Regions from separate parts of the Leifsonia shinshuensis genome, predicted to be linked through region 2. Evidence: predicted binding sites of a transcription regulator. Region 2 holds the regulator's gene; the other holds the start of a gene.
The links. Region 2 encodes LexA, which represses DNA repair genes until DNA is damaged. Its sites were predicted from a motif close to TCGAACANNTGTTCGA; they were not measured.
Positions count from the first base shown of each region.

Region 1: a site for LexA is predicted at 7,993-8,008, ahead of F1C12_RS03825 (DUF6504 family protein). Genes of this name have one in related genera too.

Region 1 is NZ_CP043641.1:788,365-799,094, forward strand. Features, by position in the region: gene F1C12_RS03780 (undecaprenyl-diphosphate phosphatase) at 35-898, opposite strand; gene F1C12_RS03785 (M20/M25/M40 family metallo-hydrolase) at 909-2,219, opposite strand; tRNA gene F1C12_RS03790 (tRNA-Leu) at 2,344-2,431, shown strand; gene F1C12_RS03795 (hypothetical protein) at 2,649-3,794, shown strand; gene F1C12_RS03800 (hypothetical protein) at 3,840-4,202, shown strand; gene F1C12_RS03805 (cation diffusion facilitator family transporter) at 4,292-5,260, shown strand; gene F1C12_RS03810 (helix-turn-helix transcriptional regulator) at 5,300-6,280, shown strand; gene F1C12_RS03815 (VIT1/CCC1 transporter family protein) at 6,277-7,386, shown strand; gene F1C12_RS03820 (DUF1707 SHOCT-like domain-containing protein) at 7,405-7,926, opposite strand; gene F1C12_RS03825 (DUF6504 family protein) at 8,030-8,320, shown strand; gene F1C12_RS03830 (DUF3097 domain-containing protein) at 8,402-9,250, shown strand; gene F1C12_RS03835 (hypothetical protein) at 9,390-10,085, shown strand; gene F1C12_RS03840 (DNA polymerase Y family protein) at 10,086-10,730, shown strand, end outside.
Region 2 is NZ_CP043641.1:199,773-210,502, reverse strand. Features, by position in the region: gene F1C12_RS01060 (HhH-GPD-type base excision DNA repair protein) at 13-576, opposite strand; gene F1C12_RS01055 (SCO4848 family membrane protein) at 598-813, opposite strand; gene F1C12_RS01050 (LysR family transcriptional regulator) at 810-1,709, opposite strand; gene F1C12_RS01045 (MFS transporter) at 1,797-3,041, shown strand; gene F1C12_RS01040 (SseB family protein) at 3,048-3,962, opposite strand; gene priA (bifunctional 1-(5-phosphoribosyl)-5-((5-phosphoribosylamino)methylideneamino)imidazole-4-carboxamide isomerase/phosphoribosylanthranilate isomerase PriA) at 3,946-4,692, opposite strand; gene hisH (imidazole glycerol phosphate synthase subunit HisH) at 4,745-5,377, opposite strand; gene hisB (imidazoleglycerol-phosphate dehydratase HisB) at 5,374-5,976, opposite strand; gene F1C12_RS01020 (histidinol-phosphate transaminase) at 5,973-7,097, opposite strand; gene F1C12_RS01015 (LysM peptidoglycan-binding domain-containing protein) at 7,405-7,785, opposite strand; gene lexA (transcriptional repressor LexA) at 8,020-8,691, shown strand; gene F1C12_RS01005 (metallopeptidase family protein) at 8,759-9,109, opposite strand; gene metE (5-methyltetrahydropteroyltriglutamate--homocysteine S-methyltransferase) at 9,199-10,730, opposite strand, start outside.

The sequences.
Region 1 (10,730 bases), 590 kb from region 2:
CACCCGGTCGGCGGGGCGCCCGTGTCGTGGACGGTCAGGCCGCGAGCACGCCCGTCGCGAGCAGGATCATCAGCAGCACGCCGAGCGCGATGCGGTAGATCACGAACGGCAGGAAGCTCCGCCGCGAGATGTAGCCCATGAAGAAGGCGATCACGAGGAGGCCGACCACGAACGCGACGACCGTCGCCGCGGCCGTCTCCACCGGCCCGAAGACCTCGGGAGTACACGTGCCCGCCGCCTGGAGGGCCGCCGTGCACGGCTCCTTGAACGCCTTGTAGAGCTGGTAGAGGCCGCTGCCGAACACGGCCGGGATCGCCAGCAGGAACGAGTACCGCGCGGCCGCCCGGCGCTGGTAGCCCATGAACAGACCGGCGGTGATCGTGCCGCCCGAGCGCGAGACGCCCGGGATGAGGGCGAGCGCCTGGGCGAAGCCGAAGATGATGCCGTGCCCCCAGGTGAGCTCCTTGAGCCGGCGGGTCTTCGCGCCCACGTAGTCGGCGATCCCGAGCAGGATGCCGAACACGATGAGCGTCGTCGCCACGATCCAGAGCGATCGGAAGGTGGTCTCGATCGCGTCCTGGAAGAGCAGGCCGAGCACCACGATCGGGATGCTGCCGACGATCACCAGCCAGCCCATCCTGGCGTCGGGGTCGTTGCGCGGGATCCGCCCGAACAGCGCCTGGAACCAGCGGGTGACGATGCGGGCGATGTCGCGCCAGAAGTAGAGCAGCACGGCGGCCTCGGTGCCGAGCTGGATGATCGCGGTGAAGCGCGCGCCGGGGTCGGCCCCCGTGCCCAGCAGCTCCCCGACGATGCGGATGTGGGCGCTGGAGGAGATCGGCAGGAACTCGGTGAGTCCCTGGACGACACCCAGGATGAGGGCGTTGAGGAATTCCACGAAGGCTCTTTCAGTAGCTGCGCAGCAGGTCGCGCAGGACGGACCTGCCGAACACTAGCGCCTCCAGCGGGACCCGCTCGTCGACCCCGTGGAACATCCCGGGGAAGTCGAGGTCGCTCGGCAGCCGCAGCGGGGCGAAGCCGTAGCCGGTGATCCCGAGCAGGCTCAGCGCCTTGTTGTCGGTGCCTCCCGAGAGCAGGTACGGCAGCACAGGAGCCCCGGGATCGTGCCGCTCGAGCGTGCCGGTGATCGCGTCGACCAGCTCGCCGCCGAACTCCGCCTCCAGCCCGATGTCGCGGTGCATGACCTGGATCTCCACATCGTCGCCGATCAGCGCGCGGACCTCGGCGAGCACGCGGTCCTCGTCGCCGGGCAGCGTGCGGATGTCGATCAGCGCCTCCGCGGTGTCGGGGATGACGTTGTGCTTGTAGCCGGCGTCCAGCAGGGTCGGGTTGCTGGTCGCCCGCAGCGTCGCCAGGATGAAGCCCGCCGCCGTGCCGGTGCGCAGCACGACCTCGTCCGGGCCGACCTGCTCCGGGTCGACGTCGAGCAGCCGGCCGAGCTCGGCGATCAGCCGGGTGGTGGTGCCGGTGAGCTGGATCGGCCACTCGCGCCGGCCGATCGCGACGACCGCCTCTGCGAGCTTCGTGATCGCGTTGTCCTTGATGAGCCGGGAGCCGTGTGCGGCGCGGCCCCGGGCGATCAGCTTGATCCAGACCAGTGACTTCTCCCCGGTCTGCAGCAGATACGCGCGCCGCCCGCCGAGGTCGATCGAGTAGCCGCCGACCTCGCTGATGGCCTCGGTGGCGCCGGCGAAGAGCTGCGGCTGGGTGTCGACCAGGAAGTGCGAGCCGCGCCGGCCGCCGTCCTCCTCGTCGGCGAAGAAGGCGAGCACCAGGTCGCGCTCGGGCTGCTCCCCCGCGGCCAGGATGTCGCCGACGGCGGTCAGGATCATCGCGTCCATGTTCTTCATGTCCACCGCGCCGCGACCCCAGAGCAGGCCGTCCTTGACCACGCCGCCGAACGGGTCCACCGACCAGTTGCGCGGGTCGGCGGGGACGACGTCGAGGTGGCCGTGCACGACCAGCGCGGGCTTCGACGCGTTGCGGCCCTCCACCCGGGCGACGACGCTGGTGCGACCGGGGTCGGACTCGAACAGCTGCGGGGCCAGGCCCATCGCGCTCAGCCGCGCCTCCACGTACTGCGCCGCCTCGGCCTCCCCGTTGGACCGGCCCTCGCCGTAGTTGGTGGTGTCGAAGCGGATGAGGTCGCGCGCGATGATCGCGGTCTCGTCGAGTCCGGTGTCGGTGGAGTCGGTCATCCCCCCACGCTACCGGGCGCACCGCCGCGCCACGCCCGGGGTGCGCGACGATGTCAGAGCGGGAGTCGGTTTCGTGCTAGTGTCTTTCTTCGGCAGCCGGAAGCTTCGGCGGCCGGAAACACCTGTCCGGGTGGCGGAAATGGCAGACGCGCTAGCTTGAGGTGCTAGTGCCCGTATAGGGCGTGGGGGTTCAAGTCCCCCCTCGGACACCAGTGGCGATTCGGAGTGATCCGGAGGGCTGTGCAGGGTATTGGGTCGAGACGCTTGTAGCGTCTCGGCCCTTTTGCGTCTCCCGGACGAGGACCGGCAGGAGCAGCCCTGATCTGGGGGTGCCCGGCAGCCGCAGGAGTGCGCCCGTGCTCGATACCGTAGACAGGAACGTCTACGGGCGCCTGCAACGCCTGACGCACACCGGAAAGGCGACGCCTCTTGACCATGAAACCACTCCACTGGGTCCGCGGCCGGGGGCTCGAGCGCCATCTCGCTCAGGAAACGAACATCTCGGACCTCATCCAGTTGCTGACCGACCGCGACCCGTCGCCCTGGAAGGATCTGGTGGGATTCGTCCCGGTCGCCGCTGATCGCGAAGGGCTGAAGTCGGACAACAAGGCGGATTTGCTGCTGACCGGTGAAGCGCGGAGTGCTGTGGTCGAAGTGAAGCTCGGTCACCTGATGAGCACGGAGCAGCAGGCCGCATACGAGTCGCTCGCGAGTCGCCCGGATCTGTTCCAGGCTGCCCTGAGCTCAGACAAGGTTCGTCTGCCGTCCGACACTGATCGGTGGGAATTCCTCAGCCTGAGCGAGCTGATCGGCGCATGGGAGTCCTCCAAGGACGGGTTCGCGCGGCTCCTAGCGGCCGAGGCAGCCAAAGTACTGAGGTCATGGGACACGGTGATGGCAGGGGTATTCGCTGAACGATCGTCGGCCGACTGGCAGCCGGTCAGTGCCCTGACTCAGAAGTTCCTGGCGCGGGTCGTCACCCGCAGGATCGAAAGGGACCTTGACGAAAAGGACCGCAAGGATCGGCGCAGGTGGGCGAGGGCGATGGTTACGAGCGGAGGCGGCCGGCCCATAGTCGAGTGCTGGACCCCTATTCGTGACGAGAGCTATGACCGATCGTTCATCGCAGAGATCCGCTGGTCGGAGACGATGCCCGTCGGTGAGCTGCGTTTCGGCGTCGACTTCGATCCGCGACCGGACAGCGTGGAGGACGAGGAAGTGCGCAGGGCGGCGTACGATCTCGCCCGCAGCATGGATACCGCGATCGACTACGAAGGCCTCAACGCATATCTGACCGAAGAAGAACCAGAACTCGTCAAGCTGGTGTCTGGAAAGGGGCGGGGCCGCCCGGACGCCACAGGAGACTTCGAGCGGGTCATCGTCCACGGCTTTGCGGGCGCTCCCCTGACGGACGGGTCCACGAACAACCGGACGAAGACGCACCCCGACTTTCTCGGCGACGGTGCGTGTCGCCACGAGGCGAGCGCCACTATCGACTTCGGACAGGCTTCGGCCCTCGACCTGATCGAATTGATCGATGCGACGTTGCGCTACCTGAGCTCGCAACAGCCGTAGGGCGTGCCCACACAGAATGCAGACGCGCGCAGCGTTGTCGAGCGCATGGTGTTGGACAACGTCCGCATGGCCTACGTCAACCGGGATCAGCTTCCCATCCCCGCTGACACCTCCGCCGAGGCTGCCGTGGTGCACGTCCTCCACAACACCGCCCAGGCGGTCGGACTGGCGGGCGCGGAGACCGAGATCCCCTTCGTCGGCAGCCGGGACATCTCCACCGAACCCAGCGGCACCGACACTCTCAACCCGCTGCGACTGCTCGACCTCGAGGAGAGCGAGTTCACGGTGGCGCTGTACGAGGTCGTCGCCGCAGAGCTTGAGGGCGTCTTCTCCTCGGAGGCGGTCGTCGGCGTGCGGGCGCACCCCGAGGCGGTGCTGCTGGCGATCACCGACGACGGCGCGGTGTAAGCACGGGCCGTCCCCCACCAATGGACAAGGCCCCGATCGACAGATCCGGGGCCTTCTTCTTTCCCCCGGCTCCTTCTACTCTTGCGGGCATGGCGAACCCGAAGCGCTCCGGCCAGAGTCTGCTCACGGTCCTGCTCGCGCTCGGGGCGAACATCGTCGTCGCCCTCGCGAAGACCGTCGCCGCGGTGCTCACCGGGTCCGCGTCGATGGTCGCGGAGTCCGCGCACTCCTGGGCGGACGCCGGGAACGAGATCTTCCTGCTGCAGGCCGAGCGGCGCGCCCTCCGGCCGCAGGACGAGCTCCACCCGACCGGCTACGGCCGTGAGGCTTACGTCTGGTCGTTGTTCGCCGCCGTCGGGCTGTTCACGGCCGGCGCGGTGGTCTCGATCCTGCACGGCTTCTCCCAGCTCGGCACCGGCGAGCCGGACAGCGACTACCTGGTCAACTACATCGTGCTCGCCGTCGCGTTCGTGTTCGAGGGCATCTCGTTCTTCCAGTCGTTCCGGCAGGCCAGGTCGATGGCGGCCGAACGCGACACCGGGACGCTGGAGCACGTGCTCAGCACCTCCAACCCGACGCTCCGCGCGGTCTTCGCGGAGGACGCGGCGGCGCTGATCGGACTGGTGATCGCGTTCCTCGGCGTGCTGCTCCACGAACTCACCGGCAACGCGGTCTACGACGCGGTCGGCTCCATCCTGGTCGGCATCCTGCTGGCGGTCGTCGCGGTCGTGCTGATCGACCGCAACCGGCGCTTCCTGCTCGGCGAGCCCGCGCCGGACCGGGTGAACCAGGCGGCGCTCGTCGCCCTCCTGCAGCATCCCCAGGTCGAGCGCGTCACCTATCTGCACCTGGAGTACGTGGGGCCGGAGCGGGTGTTCCTCGTCGCGGCGGTCGACCTGATCGGCGACGACAAGGAGTCGGACGTCGCCGACGACCTGTACGAGGTGGAACGGGCGATCGAGCGCGACGAGCACGTGGCGGAGGCGGTGCTCACCCTGTCCCGCCGCGGCGCCCCGGCGCTGCTGCCGCACGACCCGGACGCGCTCGAACAGCGATAGCGGTCACATCCCGACCGGTTCTCGCGGCACACTGGGGGTATGGCCAGCACCGGATCACGCACGCTCCAGCTCCTGTCGCTCCTGCAGACGCACCGGTACTGGCCGGGGCAGGAGCTCGCCGACCGGCTGGAGGTGTCGCCGCGCACGCTCCGGCGCGACGTGGAGCGGCTGCGCGATCTCGGCTATCCCGTCGACGCCACGCGCGGGGTCGCCGGCGGCTACCAGCTGGCCGCCGGCGCGTCGCTGCCGCCGCTCGTGGTGGATGACGAGGAGGCTGTGGCGCTGGCCGTCGGCCTCCGAACGGCGGCGCAGAGCGGCATCGCAGGGGTCGCGGACGCCTCCGTGCGCGCGCTCGCCAAGGTGGTCCAGGTGATGCCGCCGCGGTTGCGCCGGCGCGTGGACGCCCTCCGCGTCGCGACGCTGGCCTCCGAGCTGCGGCCGGGGCCGGTGGTGGACGCGGAGCTGCTCACCGTGGTGGCGCAGGCCTGCCGCGACGAGGAGCGCCTGGTGTTCTCGTACGTCCGCCGCGACGGGGACGCGTCCGAACGCACGGTCGAGCCGCACCGGCTGGTCTCGGTCGGCCGGCGCTGGTACCTCGTCGCCTACGACATCGGCCGGTTCGACTGGCGGAGCTTCCGGTTGGACCGGATGAGCGGGCCGCGGCCGACCGGTGCACGGTTCCGGCCGCGGACGCTGCCCGCCGCCGACGCCGCCGAGTACGTGCGCGACTCGCTCGCCGGCGCGGCGGACTCGCTCATCGTGGACGCCGTGATCGAGGCGCCGCTCGCCGTCGTGGAGGAGGCGATCGGGCGCTGGGCCACGGCATCCGCGGACGCGGCGGTGCCCAACGGGACGGCGCGCACCCGGGTCCGGATCTCGGCGGACTCCGCCGAGTGGGCGCTGTTCGGCCTCGCCGCCGTCGCCGCGCCGTTCGCGATCGAGGGGCCGTCCGAGGTGCGCGAACTGGCCGCTCTCTGGGGCGAGCGTTTCACCTCCGCCGGTAGACTCGTCACCCGATGAGCACGCCCGAGCCGACCCCCACCCCACCCGCACCGCGCACCCCGACGCACGCCGACATCAAGCGCTGGCGGCAGTACCTGGCCGACGAGCGCGCCGAGGCCGCCGTCTACCGCGACCTCGCCGGCCGCCGGGAGGGCGAGGAGCGGGAGATCCTGCTCGCGCTCGCCGACGCCGAGCGCCGCCACGAACAGCACTGGCTCGGCCTCCTGGGCGACCAGGTCGGCCGTCCGCTGCGCGGCGACATCCGCACCCGGATGCTCGGCTTCCTGGCCCGCCGGTTCGGGTCGGTGTTCGTGCTCGCCCTGGCGCAGCGCGCAGAGGCCCGGTCGCCGTACGCGGACGACGCCGACGCCACGCCGCAGATGGCCGCGGACGAGCAGGTGCACGAGGAGGTCGTGCGCGCGCTCGCCGCCCGCGGCCGGCAGCGGCTGTCGGGGACGTTCCGCGCGGCCGTGTTCGGCGCCAACGACGGCCTGGTCAGCAACCTGGCCCTCGTGCTCGGCGTCAGCGCGAGCGGCGTGGCGAGCCACGTCGTGCTGCTGACCGGCATCTCCGGCCTCCTCGCCGGCGCGCTGTCGATGGGCGCCGGCGAGTACGTCTCGGTGCGGTCGCAGCGCGAGCTGCTGGAGGCCTCCAGCCCGAACCCCGCGACGAGCTCAGCTCTCCCCCACCTCGATGTGGACGCGAACGAGCTGACCCTCGTCTACCGGGCGCGCGGCATGGACCAGGTGGAGGCGCAGGCGCACGCCCACGAGGTGCTTTCGACGCTCGGCGCCTACACGTCGCCCGTCGCGGTGCAGGGCGCGGCGGAGGACGAGCACGAGGCCATCGGCAACGGCTGGAGCGCTGCGCTGTCGAGCTTCTGCTTCTTCGCCTCGGGAGCGCTCATCCCGATCCTGCCGTTCCTGTTCGGCCTGACCGGCACCGCGGCGATCATCGTGGCTGCCGTGCTGGTCGGGCTGGTGCTGCTCGGGACGGGTGCGGTCGTCGGCCTGCTGTCGGGCGCGTCGCCGCTCAAGCGCGCACTGCGGCAGCTCGCGATCGGCTACGGTGCGGCGGCCGCGACGTACCTGCTTGGACTGCTGTTCGGCGCGACGGTCGGCTGACGCGATTGGAGTGCGCGGTCAGCGCCGCCGCCGGTCCCCTCCGTCGACGCCGTACACCAGCGCCCCGGCCAGCGGGATGAGCAGGAACCACAGCCAGCTGTACGCGTAGCCCCACGCCATCCCGGTCAGGAAGAACAGGATGACGGCCACGAAGGGCATGATCGACACGACCAGCAGCCCCCACCGGTTCACCGGCCGGCCGTGCTCGCCGGGAGCCGGCGGATAGCCGTACGGGGCCGGTCCGGGCTGCGACGCCTGCCACGCGGCGGCGGCCGGATCGGCCGGGCCTCCGGCGGCAGCGGGCGCGGCTCCCTGCGCGGGCGCGGCGCCGTCGAGGTGCAGCACCCCCGGCAGGTCGGCGAACAGCGGCTGGAGGTCGCCGCGCGTGACGGCGGACCGCGCGGCCGCGACCCGCGACTGCAGCTCGGCGTCGCTCAGTCTCCCCTGCGCGGCGTGGGACTGCAACGCGGCGACGGCGCGCTCCCGTTCGTCGTTGCTGAGGCGCAGCGACGCGCTCGACGGATCCCCGAAGTCTGTCATGGGGTCAGTATGGCAGTCGCACGGCATTCCAGGTGCGTCCGTCGGCGCGCAGGTTTACACTTGCATTCGAACATACGTTCGATTTCGAGAGGAACCCGTGCTCATGACCGACATCGACGAGGCGGTGGCCGTGTGGACCACCGAGGACGGCATCCCGACCCGCCTGGTCTGGCGCTCCACACGCTACCGGGTGAGCGACACCCCGACCGTCTGGGCGGAGATCTGCGCGTGGTGGCGGCCGTTCGGCGAACACCGGTACGGCGTCGGGGCGCTGCCGCGGGAGATCGGCGGGTGGCGGTTCCAGGCGACCAGCGACGGCGGGGTGGCGCACGTGTTCGACGTGCGGCACGACGCGGACGACCGGAGCTGGTGGCTGGTGCGGATCTTCGACTGAGGCAGCCGCCTTCGCATCCCACCCTCCCTCGGGGAGCCTCCCCCACCGCGCCCCACCCATCCCCTACCCTCTCTGAACGTGATGGACGACGACCGCTACGGATCCGATGTGCTGGCCGGCGACTGGAAGAACGCCGGCCGCAAAGCCGTGCCGACCGTGGAGGCCGTGCGCAATCTCGTGGTCGAGGAGGCCGGCACCGGGTTCTGCGGCGCGATCGTCCGGCTGGAGGCGCAGACCGTCGAGCTGGAGGACTACTTCGGGGCGAAGCGGGTGTTCCCGCTGAGCGCCGCCTTCCTCATCGACGGGGAGCCCGTGAAGCTCGCCGCGCCGAGCCGGGCGCCGGCCGGCCGCGGTCGGACTGCCTCCGGGTCCTTCGCCGTCGGCGACCAGAAGGCGCGCGTCGCCCGCGCCAGCCGCATCTTCGTGGAGGGCCGCCACGACGCCGAGCTGGTGGAGCGCGTGTGGGGCGACGACCTCCGCGTCGAGGGCGTCGTCGTCGAGTACCTGGAGGGCGTGGACGACCTGGACGCGATCGTGCGCGAGTTCGCCCCCGACCGCGGCCGCCGCATCGGCGTGCTGGTCGACCACCTGGTCCCCGGCTCCAAGGAGAGCCGGATCGCCGAGCAGGTCGCGCGCGGGCCGTTCGGCGCTCACGTGCTCGTGGTCGGCCACCCCTACATCGACATCTGGCAGGCGGTGAAGCCGGCCAGGGTCGGGCTGGAGGCCTGGCCGTCGATCCCGCGGTCCATCGAGTGGAAACACGGCATCTGCGCGGCGCTCGGGCTGCCGCACGAGACGCAGGCCGACATCGCCCGGGCATGGAAGCTCATCCTGGGCCGGGTGCGGACCTACGCCGACCTGGAGCCGGAGCTGCTCGGCCGGGTCGAGCGCCTCATCGACTTCGTAACCGAGCCGGTCGGCCGCCCGTAGCGCAGGAGATCCCGCCGCAACACGCGCCGGAACTCCCGCAGAACGACGTTCGGAAGGAGTTCCGGGCCGTTTCTCCTGTCGCGCTTTCGCGCACCAGAATCCATTTGCGGTATTCGAACATGTGTTCGAAAATAGACGTATGTCCCTGGCAGTCGCACCCGCCTTCCCCGACCCGGTCGCCGACCGGGCGCAGGTGCACGAGCTGCAGTCGCGCATCCGCCAGATGCAGGCGACGAAGCTCGACGCGCGGCGGCTGGAGACGCATCCCGCGCTCGCCGCGCTGCTGCCCGGCGGGGCGCTCAAAGCCGGCGCCGCCTACACGGTGCACGGCTCCAGCACGCTCCTGATGGCGATGCTCGCCGGGCCGAGCGCGGCCGGCGCCTGGTGCGGGGTGGTCGGGATGCCCGACTTCGGAGCGGAGGCCGCCGGGCGGTTCGGCATCGACCTGGAGCGGCTGGTGCTGGTGCCGCATCCCGGGCCGCAGTGGCTGACGGTCACCGCCGCGATGGCCGACGTGCTCGGTGTGATCGCCGTCGCGCCCCCGGAGCAGCCGAAAAGCGGCGACGTCGCCCGGCTGACCGCGCGGCTGCGGCAGCGGGAGGCCACGCTCGTCGTCGCCGGCGACTGGCCGCAGGCGGAGGCGGCGCTCTCCGTCGTCCGCAGCGGCTGGGACGGCCTGGGCGAGGGCGCCGGCTACCTCCACTCGCGACGCGTGACGGTGGAGGCCGCACCGCGCGGCGGGGCCGGGCCGCGGCGCCGCGCCGAACTCTGGCTGCCCGCGATGGACGAGACGTTCCGCGCCTCCGCCCCCACGCGCCTGGAGGCGGTGAGTTAGGTGCGCCAGGTCACCCGCGCGATCGTGCTCTGGTGCCCCGACTGGCCGGTCATCGCCGCGCGGCAGCGGCTCGAGCTGCCCGCGGAGGTTCCGCTGGCGCTGATCGAGAAGGGGATGGTGTTCGCCTGCTCCTCGCACGCCCGCGCCGACGGCGTCACCCGCGGGCTCCGGGTCAGGGAGGCGCAGTCGCGCTGCCCGCAGCTGGAGATCGTCCTCTACGACCCGGTCTTGGACGCGCGCGCGTTCGAACCGGTGCTGACCGCGATCGAGGAGATCACGCCGGGCGTCCAGGCGGTGCGGCCCGGCACCTGCGTGCTGCGGGCGCGCGGACCCGCGCGGTACTACGGCGGAGAGGAGGCAGCGGCGGCCGAGCTGCTGCGCTGCCTGGAAGGGCTGGAGAACGTGACCGGGCTCGCCCTCGACGACGTGCGGATCGGGATCGCCGACGGCCCGTTCGCCGCCGAGCAGGCCGCCCGCTCCACCGGGCTCGCCCCTTCCGCCGGGGTGGCACAGACCGCACCCCGCGTCCGCATCGTGCCACCCGGCGGCTCCCCCGCCTTCCTCGCCCCGCTGCCGGTCGCCCAGCTCGGCCTCGCCGAGCTCACCCCGCTGCTGCGCCGGCTGGGCCTGCGCAGCCTCGGCGAC
Region 2 (10,730 bases):
CCGCCGGGCCGCTCAGCCCTTGGCCGCCGCCTTCATCGCGCGCTTGTGCTCACGCACCTTGGTCAGCGACTCCGGGTCGACGATGTCGGCGACGGAGCGGTAGCCCTCCGCGCCGTAGTCTCCGGCGGCCTCCCGCCAGCCCGGCGCCTGCAGGCCCTTCTGCTTGCCGAGCAGCGCCAGGAAGATCTTGGCCTTCTGCTCGCCGAAGCCGGGCAGCGCCTTGAGCCGGCGCAGCACCTCCGCGCCGCTGGGGTCGCCCTGCGTCCAGATCGCGGCCGTGTCCCCGCCCCAGTCGTCGACGATCGCGGCCGACAGCGACTGCAGCCGGCCCGCCATCGACCCGGGGAACCGGTGCACGGACGGGGTCTGCTTCATCACCGCCACCAGCTCGTCGGGGTCGAGGGCGGCGATCCCGGCCGGGTCGAGCGAGCCGAGCCGGTCGCGCAGCTTGGCGGGACCGGTGAAGGCGGTCTCCATCGCGATCTGCTGGTCGAGCATCATCCCGACGAGCAGGGCGAACGAGGACTGGTCGAGGAGGGCGTCGGCTTCGGCGTCGCCGGTGATCGTGATGGCCATGCCCTCATGCTCCCATCCGGCTCAGGCGACGAGCAACAGCACCCCCGCGACCGCGGACAGCAGCGCGAGCAGGAGAGCGATGCCGAGCAGCGTCGCGTGCACGCGCAGGAACGCCGTCGCGCGGCCGTCGGCGTCCCTGGCCCGCTGGTCGGAGCGGACCCGGGCGAAGAACCGCGGCCAGGCGATCACGTTGAAGACGGCGTTGACGAAGAGGACGAGGGCGGCGAAGACGGTCATGGTCCCTCCAGCGTAGGCGGGATCGGGCGGCCGAACCGCTCCGCGATCAACTCCAGCAGCGCGCGGGCGGCGGCTCCCGGGCGCGGATGCGCGATCACGCTGAGCCGCCAGTCGACGCCGGGCGACAACGGACGCACGACGACGCCCTCCGCCCGGTTGACCGTGAGCTCGGGGAGCGCGCCGACGCCGAGCCCTGCGGCCACGAACCGCGGGATCTCGCCGAGGTCGGACACCTCCGTCGCGACCTCCCGGCCGAGACCTGCGGCGGCGAGCGCGCGGTCGAGCACGACCCGGTTGCCGAAGCCCGCGCGGGCGTCCACCCAGCGCTCTCCGGCGAGGTCGGCCAGCGGGACGACCGCGCGGCCCGCGAGCGGATGCCCCTCCGGCAGGACCGCCACGAACGGCACGTCGGCGAGCGGCAGCGCGATCGTGCCGGGCACCGGGTCCGGCAGGCCGTAGAAGGCGACGTCCAGCCGCCCCTGCCGGACGTCGTCCGCCAGCCCGGTCGAGCCGCTCGGGGACGGCCCCAGCCGCAGGTCGACGCCGGGATGCCTGCGGCGGAACTCGCCCATGATCCCCGGGAGGTCGATGGAGGTCAGGTTGGTGAAGATCCCGACCCGCACCACCCCGCGCAGCGGCCCGTCACCCGCGCCGAGGTCGCGCAGCCGCTCGATGGACTGGAGCCCGGCGCGCGCCTCGGTGAGCGCCGCCTCCCCCGCGCTGGTGAGCGTCACTCCGTGCGCGTCGCGCTCGAACAGCCGCACGCCGAGCTCGCGCTCGAGGGCGGCGACCCCGGCCGAGACGGTCGACTGGGCGGCGAAGACCCGGGCCGCCGCGCGGGTGAAGTTCAGCTCCTCGGCGACCGCGACGAAGTACTCCAGCTGGCGGGTGTCCATGACGTCATCCTGTCGATCGCTCTGCTCGATTGCAAGGATCGGTTGCTTTCGTTGGACACGATCGAGCGGCGGGCGGATCATGTCAGCATGTCGATGAAAGCCCCCGCCTCCCACCCGACCTCGCCGGCGCGCCAGGACGCGCGCCCGTGGCGCCTCCGCCACGGCTCCGGCTTCTGGATCGTGGCCGCGGCGTTCCTCGCCGTCATGGCCTTCTCGACCGTCCCGACGCCGCTGTACGCGCTGTACCAGCAGCGCGACGGCTTCCCGACCTGGGTCGTCACGGTCATCTTCGCGGCCTATGCGGTCGGGGTGATCGCGAGCCTGTTCCTGATCGGCCACCTGAGCGACTGGGCGGGCCGGCGCCGGATGGTGCTCGTCGCGATCGCGCTGGAGATCGTGGCGGCGGCGCTGTTCCTGGTCTGGAACGACGTGAGCGGACTGATCGTCGCGCGCTTCATCTCCGGCGTGGGTGTCGGCGCGCTCACGGCGAGCGCGACGGCGCACCTCGGCGAGCTGCGGTCGGTCGCCCGGCCGGCCGAGGGCCCGCGCCTCGCGAGCACGGTCTCCACGGTGGTCAACACGGGAGGCCTGGCGCTCGGCCCGCTGATCGGCGGGGTGTTCGCGCAGTTCCTCCCCGCGCCGCTGCTGCTGCCGTACGCGGTGTTCCTGGTGATCCTCGCGCTGGCGGCACTGGCGGTCACCCTTGTCCCGGAGACCGTGGAACGCGCCGAGGAGCGCCCCGCGTACCGGCCGCAGCGCATCTCGGTGCCCGCGGCCTCCCGCGGCGCGTTCTCGGCCGCGGCCGTCGCCGCGTTCGCCGGCTTCGCGGTCTTCGGCCTGTTCACCTCGCTCGCGCCGAGCGTGCTCGCCGGGACCTTCCACGTCGCGTCGCACCTCGTGGCCGGCGCGGTGCCGTTCTCGGTGTTCGCCGCGTCCGCGCTGTCGCAGATCGTGTTCGCGCCGCTGCGGTCGCGCACAGCGCTGATCGTCGCGGTGGTGCTGGTCGCGATCGGCCTGGCCGGACTGGCCGTCGGAGTGCTGGGCGACTCGCTGCCGGTGTTCCTGATCGCGGGCGTGCTGGCCGGCGCGGGAGTCGGCCTGTCCTTCCGCGCGTCCATCCTCGTCGCCGGGTCGCTCGCCGAGCCCGAGCGCCGCGGCGAGGTGCTGGCCGCGATCTTCCTGGTCGCCTACATCGGGCTGGCGCTGCCGGTGCTGCTGGTGGGCGTGGCGCTCATCCTGTGGCCGCTCGTCCCGGTGCTGGTGGGGTTCGTGGCGATCGTCGGGGTGCTGTCGGTGGTGGCGGGCGTGCGGATGCTGCCGACGGCGAAGTGAGGGGGCTCAGGCTCCTGCGACCAGCTGCACCCGCAGCGAGTCCACCCGCGTGGCGATGGCATCGTCCGCGGCCCAGCGCTGCGCGAGCCTGGACAGGATCGCGTTCAGCTCCTCGGCCGTGAGGCCGGCGGCGAGCGTGAGCCGCACCACCAGTTCGTCGCCCGCGAGCCGGTAGCCCGGGTCGCCGGCCTCCAGCCTCACGTCGAGGACCCCGAGCTCGGAGCCGATCGACGCACGGAACGCCGCGACCACGACCGGGTCCCGGTCGCTCGGCAGCCAGGGCTGCCCCTGCGCGAGCGCCCAGACGGCCGGCCGCCGCAGCACGAACTCCGTCTCCGAGGTCGGGTCGAGCACCAGCAGTTCGGTCTCCTCCGACGCGGCGGCGAGCGCGGCGCGCGGTCCCGCAGCCGGGACCGGACGGGCCGCCGGGTTCCACGCCTGCATCGCCGTCACCGACGAGAACACCGGGAGGACGCGTCGCCCGTCCGGGGCCGCGACGGTCACGATGGAGAGTTCCTGCGTCTTGTCGACCGCGAGCCCGGCGTCGCTCGTGCCCTCCTCCCCCAGCTCGGCGACGAGCGGGATGAGCACGCGCACCGCGCGCACGGCGTCCACCACGGCCTCAGCGCCGACCTCGCCGGCGCGGAACGCGGCGAGCGCACCCAGCAGCTCCGGGGGCGCGGACCCGTCGTCGTCGCCGAACGGGTTGTCGTCGAACTCGCGACCCTCCCACGGCTGGCCAGCGGAGTCGCCGGAGGACGCAGCGGAGTCGCCGGAGGACGCCGTGAACGCGGCGAGCGTCGCCGCGAACCCGGCCAGCCGGCCGGCGCCGGTGGAGGTGGGACCGCTCGACGGCGCGCCCGGTCCGGCGTCCTCGGGGTCGCCCTCCAGCCCGTCCCCTGGCTCAGTCGCCGGCGACATCCAGCGCCTCGGGCAGCGTGAAGGCTCCGGAGTAGAGCGCCTTGCCGACGATCGCGCCCTCTAGTCCGAGCGGCACCAGCTCGCGCAGCGCGGCGATGTCGTCGAGGCTGGAGATGCCGCCGGAGGCGACCACCGGGCGTTCGGTGCGCTCCATCACCTCGCGCAGCAGGTCGAGGTTCGGGCCCTTGAGGGTGCCGTCCTTGGTCACGTCGGTGACGACGTAGCGGGCGCAGCCGGCCTCCTCGAGTCGCGCCAGCACCTCCCACAGATCGCCGCCCTCGCGCGTCCAGCCGCGGGCCGCCAGCGTCGTCCCGCGCACGTCCAGGCCGACCGCGATCGCCTCGCCGTAGCGGCCGATCACGTTCGCCGCCCACTCCGGGTTCTCCAGCGCCGCCGTGCCGAGGTTGACGCGGGTCGCGCCGATCTCCAGGGCGTGCTCCAGCGACGCGTCGTCGCGGATGCCGCCGGAGAGCTCGATGTTGACGCCCTTGGTCTGGCGGATGACCTTCCGCAGCAGGTCGCGGTTGTCGCCGCGGCCGAACGCGGCGTCCAGGTCGACCAGGTGGATCCACTCGGCGCCGGCGTCCACCCATTCGGCGGCGGCGTCGACCGGGTCGCCGTAGCTGGTCTCGCTGCCGGCCTCGCCCTGCGTCAGCCGCACCGCTTTGCCGTCGGCGACGTCGACGGCGGGCAGCAGGACGAGCTTGGGCGTGTTCGTGAATTCGCTCATGTGTTTCCTCTGTCGGGGTGGTTCGGGTCCGCGTGGCGGACGGGGATGGCCGCTAGAGCGAGCCGATCCAGTTGCGCAGCAGCTTCAGGCCCGCCTCGCCGGACTTCTCGGGGTGGAACTGGGTCGCGCTGAGCGGCCCGTTCTCGACGGCGGCGATGAAGCGCGAGCCGTGCTCGGCCCAGGTCACGCGCGGCGCCGCGAACGGCCCGGTGGCCTCCAGGGTCCACTCCTGCGCTGCGTAGGAGTGCACGAAGTAGAAGCGCTCGTCGTGGATGCCGTCGAACAGCACGGAGTCCGCCGGCGCGTCGACCCGGTTCCAGCCCATGTGCGGGACCACCTCGGCGCGGAGCAGGTCGACCGTGCCCGGCCACTCGCCGAGCCCTTCGGTCTCCACCCCGTGCTCGACGCCGCGCTCGAACAGCACCTGCATGCCGACGCAGATGCCGAGCACCGGGCGTCCGCCCGCGAGCCGGCGGTCGATCACCTCGTCGCCGTGCGAGCGGCGCAGCGCCTCGGTGACCGCGGCGAACGCGCCGACCCCGGGGACGAGGAGGCCGTCGGCCTCCTGCGCGCGCCGGCGGTTGCCGGTGAGCTCCACGTTCGCCCCCGCGGCCTCCAACGCCTTGACGGCGGAGTGGACGTTTCCGGTCCCGTAGTCGAAGACGACGACGTCGGGTGCGCTCACAGTGCGCCCTTGGTCGAGGGGATGCCGGACACCAGCGGGTCGAGCGCCTTCGCCTGGCGGAAGGCGCGCGCGAACGCCTTGAACTCGGCCTCCGCGATGTGGTGCGGGTCGCGCCCGCCGACCACCGTGACGTGCACGGTCAGCCCGGCGTTGAACGCGATCGCCTCGAAGACGTGGCGCACCATCGACCCGGTGAAGTGCCCGCCGATCAGGTGGAACTCGAACCCGGCCGGCTCGCCGCCGTGCACGAGGTAGGGTCGCCCGGAGATGTCGACCACGGCCTGCACGAGCGCCTCGTCCAGCGGGACAAGGGCGTCGCCGTAGCGGGAGATGCCGGACTTGTCGCCGAGCGCCTCGCGGATGGCCTGGCCGAGCACGATGGCGACGTCCTCCACGGTGTGGTGCACGTCGATGTCGGTGTCCCCGGTCGCCCGCACCGTCAGGTCGGTGAGCGAGTGCTTGGCGAACGCGGTCAGCAGGTGGTCGTAGAACGGCACCGACGTGTGGATGTCGGACTTCCCGGTGCCGTCGAGGTCGAGGCTGAGCTCGATGCTCGACTCACTGGTCGCACGCTGGAGCTGGGCGGTCCGATTCGTCATGACTGCGAGCTTACCGACTGCGCGCCGGCCTCCACGGCTCCGGTCGGGCGGCCGAGCGCCCGCAGGGCCTCCAGGAACGCGGTCGTCTCGGTCTCGGTGCCGGCGGTGACCCGGAGGTGGTTCGGGATGCCGACGTCGCGGATGAGGACACCGCGTTCCAGCAGGGCCTCGAACACCGCGTGCGGGTCGTCGACGCCGCCGAAGAGCACGAAGTTGCTGCCGCTGCGGTGCGGTCGGTAGCCGAGCTCGGCAAGCTCGATGACGAGGCGGTCGCGCTGCGCCCGGATCTCGCCGACCATCGCGAGCATCTCGTCGGAGTGGGCGAGAGCGCCGAGCGCCGCGGCCTGGGTGATCGCGGACAGGTGGTACGGCAGGCGCACCAGCCGGAGCGCGTCAACGACGGCCGGATCGGCCGCGAGGTAGCCGACGCGCGCGCCCGCGAACGCGAACGCCTTGCTCATGGTCCGAGAGATGAGCAGCCGCTCCCGCCCGGGGATCAGCGTGAGCGCCGACGGCTCGCCGTCCGGCATGAACTCGGCATAAGCCTCGTCCACGATCACGATGCCGCGCGCCGCGGAGTACACGGCTTCGATCGTCTCGAGCGTCAGCGGCGTTCCGGTCGGGTTGTTCGGCGAGCAGAGGATGACGATGTCCGGATCGTGCTCGCGCACGGCCGCCGCCGCGGTCTCGGGCGACAGCTCGAACTCGGCGTCGCGTCCGGCCGCGATCCAGCTCGTCCCGGTCCCGGAGGCGAGCAGCGGATACATGGAGTACGTGGGAGCGAACCCGAGCAGGCTCCGCCCCGGCCCGCCGAAGGCCTGGAGGATGTGCTGAAGCACCTCGTTGGACCCGTTGGCCGCCCACAGCTGCTCGGCGGCGAGTCCGTGCCCGAGGTACCGCGCGAACGCCTCCCGCAGCTCGGTGAACTCCCGGTCCGGGTAGCGGTTCACCCCGGTGACGGCGACGGCGACCCGCGCGACGATGTCGGCGGCGACGTCCTCCGGAACCGGATGCGTGTTCTCGTTCACGTTCAACGCGACGGGCACGACCTTCTGCGGCGCCCCGTACGGGGTGCGACCGCGCAGGTCGTCACGGATCGGAAGATCGGAGAGGGAGGTCACCCCTCAATGGTAGTCAGCAGCGCTGAGCCCTCCCGCCGTGTGACGCCTCAAGACACACACCCCCCGCCTCGACGCCCCTCGGTCGCCGCCGCCCCAGAAGACCTAGAGAAGGAGACACGACCCCAAATCTTCTGCCGAACCCCCTTCTGCAGGAAATTGCCCGACCTGTCACACCAAATCTCCTTCACCTGAGGTGTCGCGGCCGCGGCGGACGGAGCAACAGGAAATGCTTCGCCGTGTCGCCCCAAAGCTCCTTTTTCGGCGGCCGTAGGTGAGCGAGCTGAGCTGGCGGCGGATCAACCGCCCCCTACTTGTCGTACTGCGCCGGAATCGCCAGCTGCTGCCCCGGCGTCACCACCGCCGACGACAGCCCGTTCAGGCTGACCAGATCGGCGATGACATCCCGCGGGTCCGCATTCGGAGCCAGCCGAGAGGCCACCGACCACAGCGAGTCCCCCGACTGCACGGTCACGTAGTGGAAGGTCGCGTGCGTCTGCTCCCCCGAAGCCGCCGCACCCCCACCGTTGAGCGCGAACACGAACGCCCCGATCACGATCGGCAGAGCCGCGAGCAGCGTCAGGACCACTCGTCCCCGCCGCGTCAGCCGCAGCCGAACGCGCGAAGACATCCCCGCGTCGCCCATCTCAACGTTCGTCATCCCGACGTTGTGAACCACTGCTGTGCTCATCGTGACCTCCAAAGGGCTTCGGTCGAAGCTCTGTTCCGAATATATCTTCGAATGTTCGAGACCGCAATCCTCGGGCCGGCAGAAAATCCCCGATGTTTTTCGAGACACACTCGAACACATGTTTGTCGGGCAGCCGTACTGTGGATACAGTTTCGATTGTCTGGACGCAAGACAACCAGGCACCACCGACATTCGGTTCCTCCGGGTGTCGGCGACGGTCACGAAGGGACGAGCGTGTCGAACGAGAACCAGGCTCCGCGCACGCGGCGCCGCAAGAACCTCAGCGAGAAGCAGCTCGCCATCCTCGACGTGATCCAGAAGTCCGTGAGCCAGCGCGGCTACCCGCCGAGCATGCGCGAGATCGGCGACGCCGTCGGCCTCTCCAGCCTCTCTTCCGTCACCCACCAGCTCAACCAGCTGGAGCTGAGCGGCTACCTGCGCCGCGACCCGAACCGGCCGCGCGCGCTGGAGATCCTCATCGACCTCCCGTCGGCGCCCACCCCCGACTTCGAGAACCAGACCCCGGTCGGCGACGCCGCCATGGTCCCGCTGGTGGGTCGCATCGCCGCCGGCGTGCCGATCACCGCCGAGCAGCAGGTGGAGGAGGTCTTCCCACTCCCGCGCCAGCTCGTCGGCAACGGCGAGCTCTTCATGCTCAAGGTGATCGGCGAGTCGATGATCGACGCCGCCATCTGCGACGGCGACTGGGTGGTCGTCCGCGCGCAGAACACGGCGGAGAACGGCGACATCGTCGCGGCCATGCTGGACGAGGAGGCCACCGTCAAGGTGTTCCGCCAGCGCGACGGCCACACCTGGCTGCTGCCGCGCAACTCGAACTTCGAGCCGATCCTGGGCGACTACTCCACCATCCTCGGCAAGGTCGTAGCCGTCCTCCGCGCCGTCTGACCCGAGACGTGACTAGTTGCGGGATTCGCCACCGCGATTTCCGCGATTAGTCACGTCTCGATTTGGGTTAGGCCCAGCCGAGTTCCTGGAGGCGGGCGTCGTCCAGGCCGAAGTAGTGGCCGATCTCGTGCACGAGGGTCACGCGCACTCGGGCGCGCAGCTCGTCCACGGTCGCGCACGACGCCTCGAGGTTGTTGCGGAACAGCGTGATGCGATCCGGGAGCTCCCCGAAGCCGTAGACCCCGCGTCGCGTCAGCGGATGCCCGGTGTAGAGCCCGTAGAGCCGAGGGCGCGCGCCGGTGGGCTGGTCGGCGACGAGGATGGCCACGTTCTCCAGCGGCCGCACCATGTCGTCCGGCAGCGCGTCGAACACCTCGTCGACCAGAGCGTCGAACTCCTCGTCCGAGATGCGCACCATGCGCTCATCATCCCCGAACCGGCGGAGGCCGCGCTCCCCCGTCCGCGCAGAGCGGAACGGGACAGCACGGCCTCGGCCGGCGGAGCGGTTCAGGCCGTGACGCCCGCCCGCTCCCGCACGTCGCGCGTCGCCGCGATGATGTTGCGCAGCGACGCCACCGTCTCGTCGTAGCCGCGGGTCTTCAGCCCGCAGTCCGGGTTCACCCAGAGCTGACGACCGGGAATCGCGCCGAGCGCCGTCTCCAGCAGCTCGGTCACCTCGGCGACCGACGGCACGCGCGGCGAGTGGATGTCGTAGACGCCAGGGCCGATGCCGTGCTCGAACCCGGAGCGCTGGATGTCGTGGACGACCTCCATCCGGCTGCGCGCGGCTTCGATGCTGGTCACGTCGGCGTCGAGGTTGCGGATCGCGTCGATGACCACGCCGAACTCCGAGTAGCAGAGGTGCGTGTGGATCTGCGTCTTGTCCGCCACCCCGGAGGTCGCGAGCCGGAACGAGCCCACCGACCACTCCAGGTAGCCGGCCTGATCGGCGCGCTTCAGCGGCAGCAGCTCGCGCAGCGCCGGCTCGTCCACCTGCACGACGCGGATGCCCGCCGCCTCCAGGTCCGCGATCTCGTCGCGCAGCGCCAGCGCCACCTGCCGCGCCGTCTCGCCGAGCGGCTGGTCGTCGCGCACGAACGACCAGGCGAGGATCGTGACCGGCCCGGTCAGCATCCCCTTGACCGGCTTCTCGGTCAGCGTCTGGGTGTAGGTCGACCAGTCGACCGTGATCGGCTTCGGCCGCGACACGTCGCCCCAGAGGATCGAGGGGCGCGTGCAGCGCGACCCGTACGACTGCACCCAGCCGTTCTGCGTCACCGCGAAGCCGTCCAGGTTCTCGGCGAAGTACTGCACCATGTCGTTGCGCTCGGGCTCGCCGTGCACGATCACGTCGAGGCCGATCTCCTCCTGGAGGTCGACGACGCGCTTGATCTCCGCCTGCATCCGGCCCAGGTACTCGGCCTCGTCGATGACGCCCTTGGCGAGCTGGGCGCGCGAGCGGCGGATGTCCGCGGTCTGCGGGAACGATCCGATCGTGGTGGTCGGCAGGAACGGCAGGTGCAGTGCCTCGTCCTGCGCCGCCTGCCGCGCGCCGTACTCGCCGCGGCGGAAGTCGGCCCGGGTGAGCCCGGCCTCGCGCGCTCGCACGGCCTCCACGCGCACGCCGGGGGCGGCTGCACGGTCGGCGAGCGCCGCGGTCGCGCCGGTCAGCTCGTCCTGGATGGCCTCGTGGCCGTCCACGATGCCGCGCGCCAGCACGGCGACCTGGCCGACCTTCTGGTCGGCGAACGCGAGCCACGTCTTCAAGCGCGCGTCGAGGTCCGGCTCGTCGTCCACGTCGTGCGGGACGTGCTGAAGCGAGGTGGAGGTCGACACCGCGACGTCGGGGCTCAGCGACAGCAGCTCCGTCAGCTTCCCGAACGCGGCCTCCAGATCGCCGCGCCAGATGTTGTGGCCGTCGATCACGCCGCCGACGAGGGTCTTGCCCGCCAGCCCGGCGGTCGTGGCGGCGTCGAGTCCGGCCGGGACGCCGCCCTTCACCAGGTCGAGGGAAATCGCCTCCACGGGCGAGACGGCGA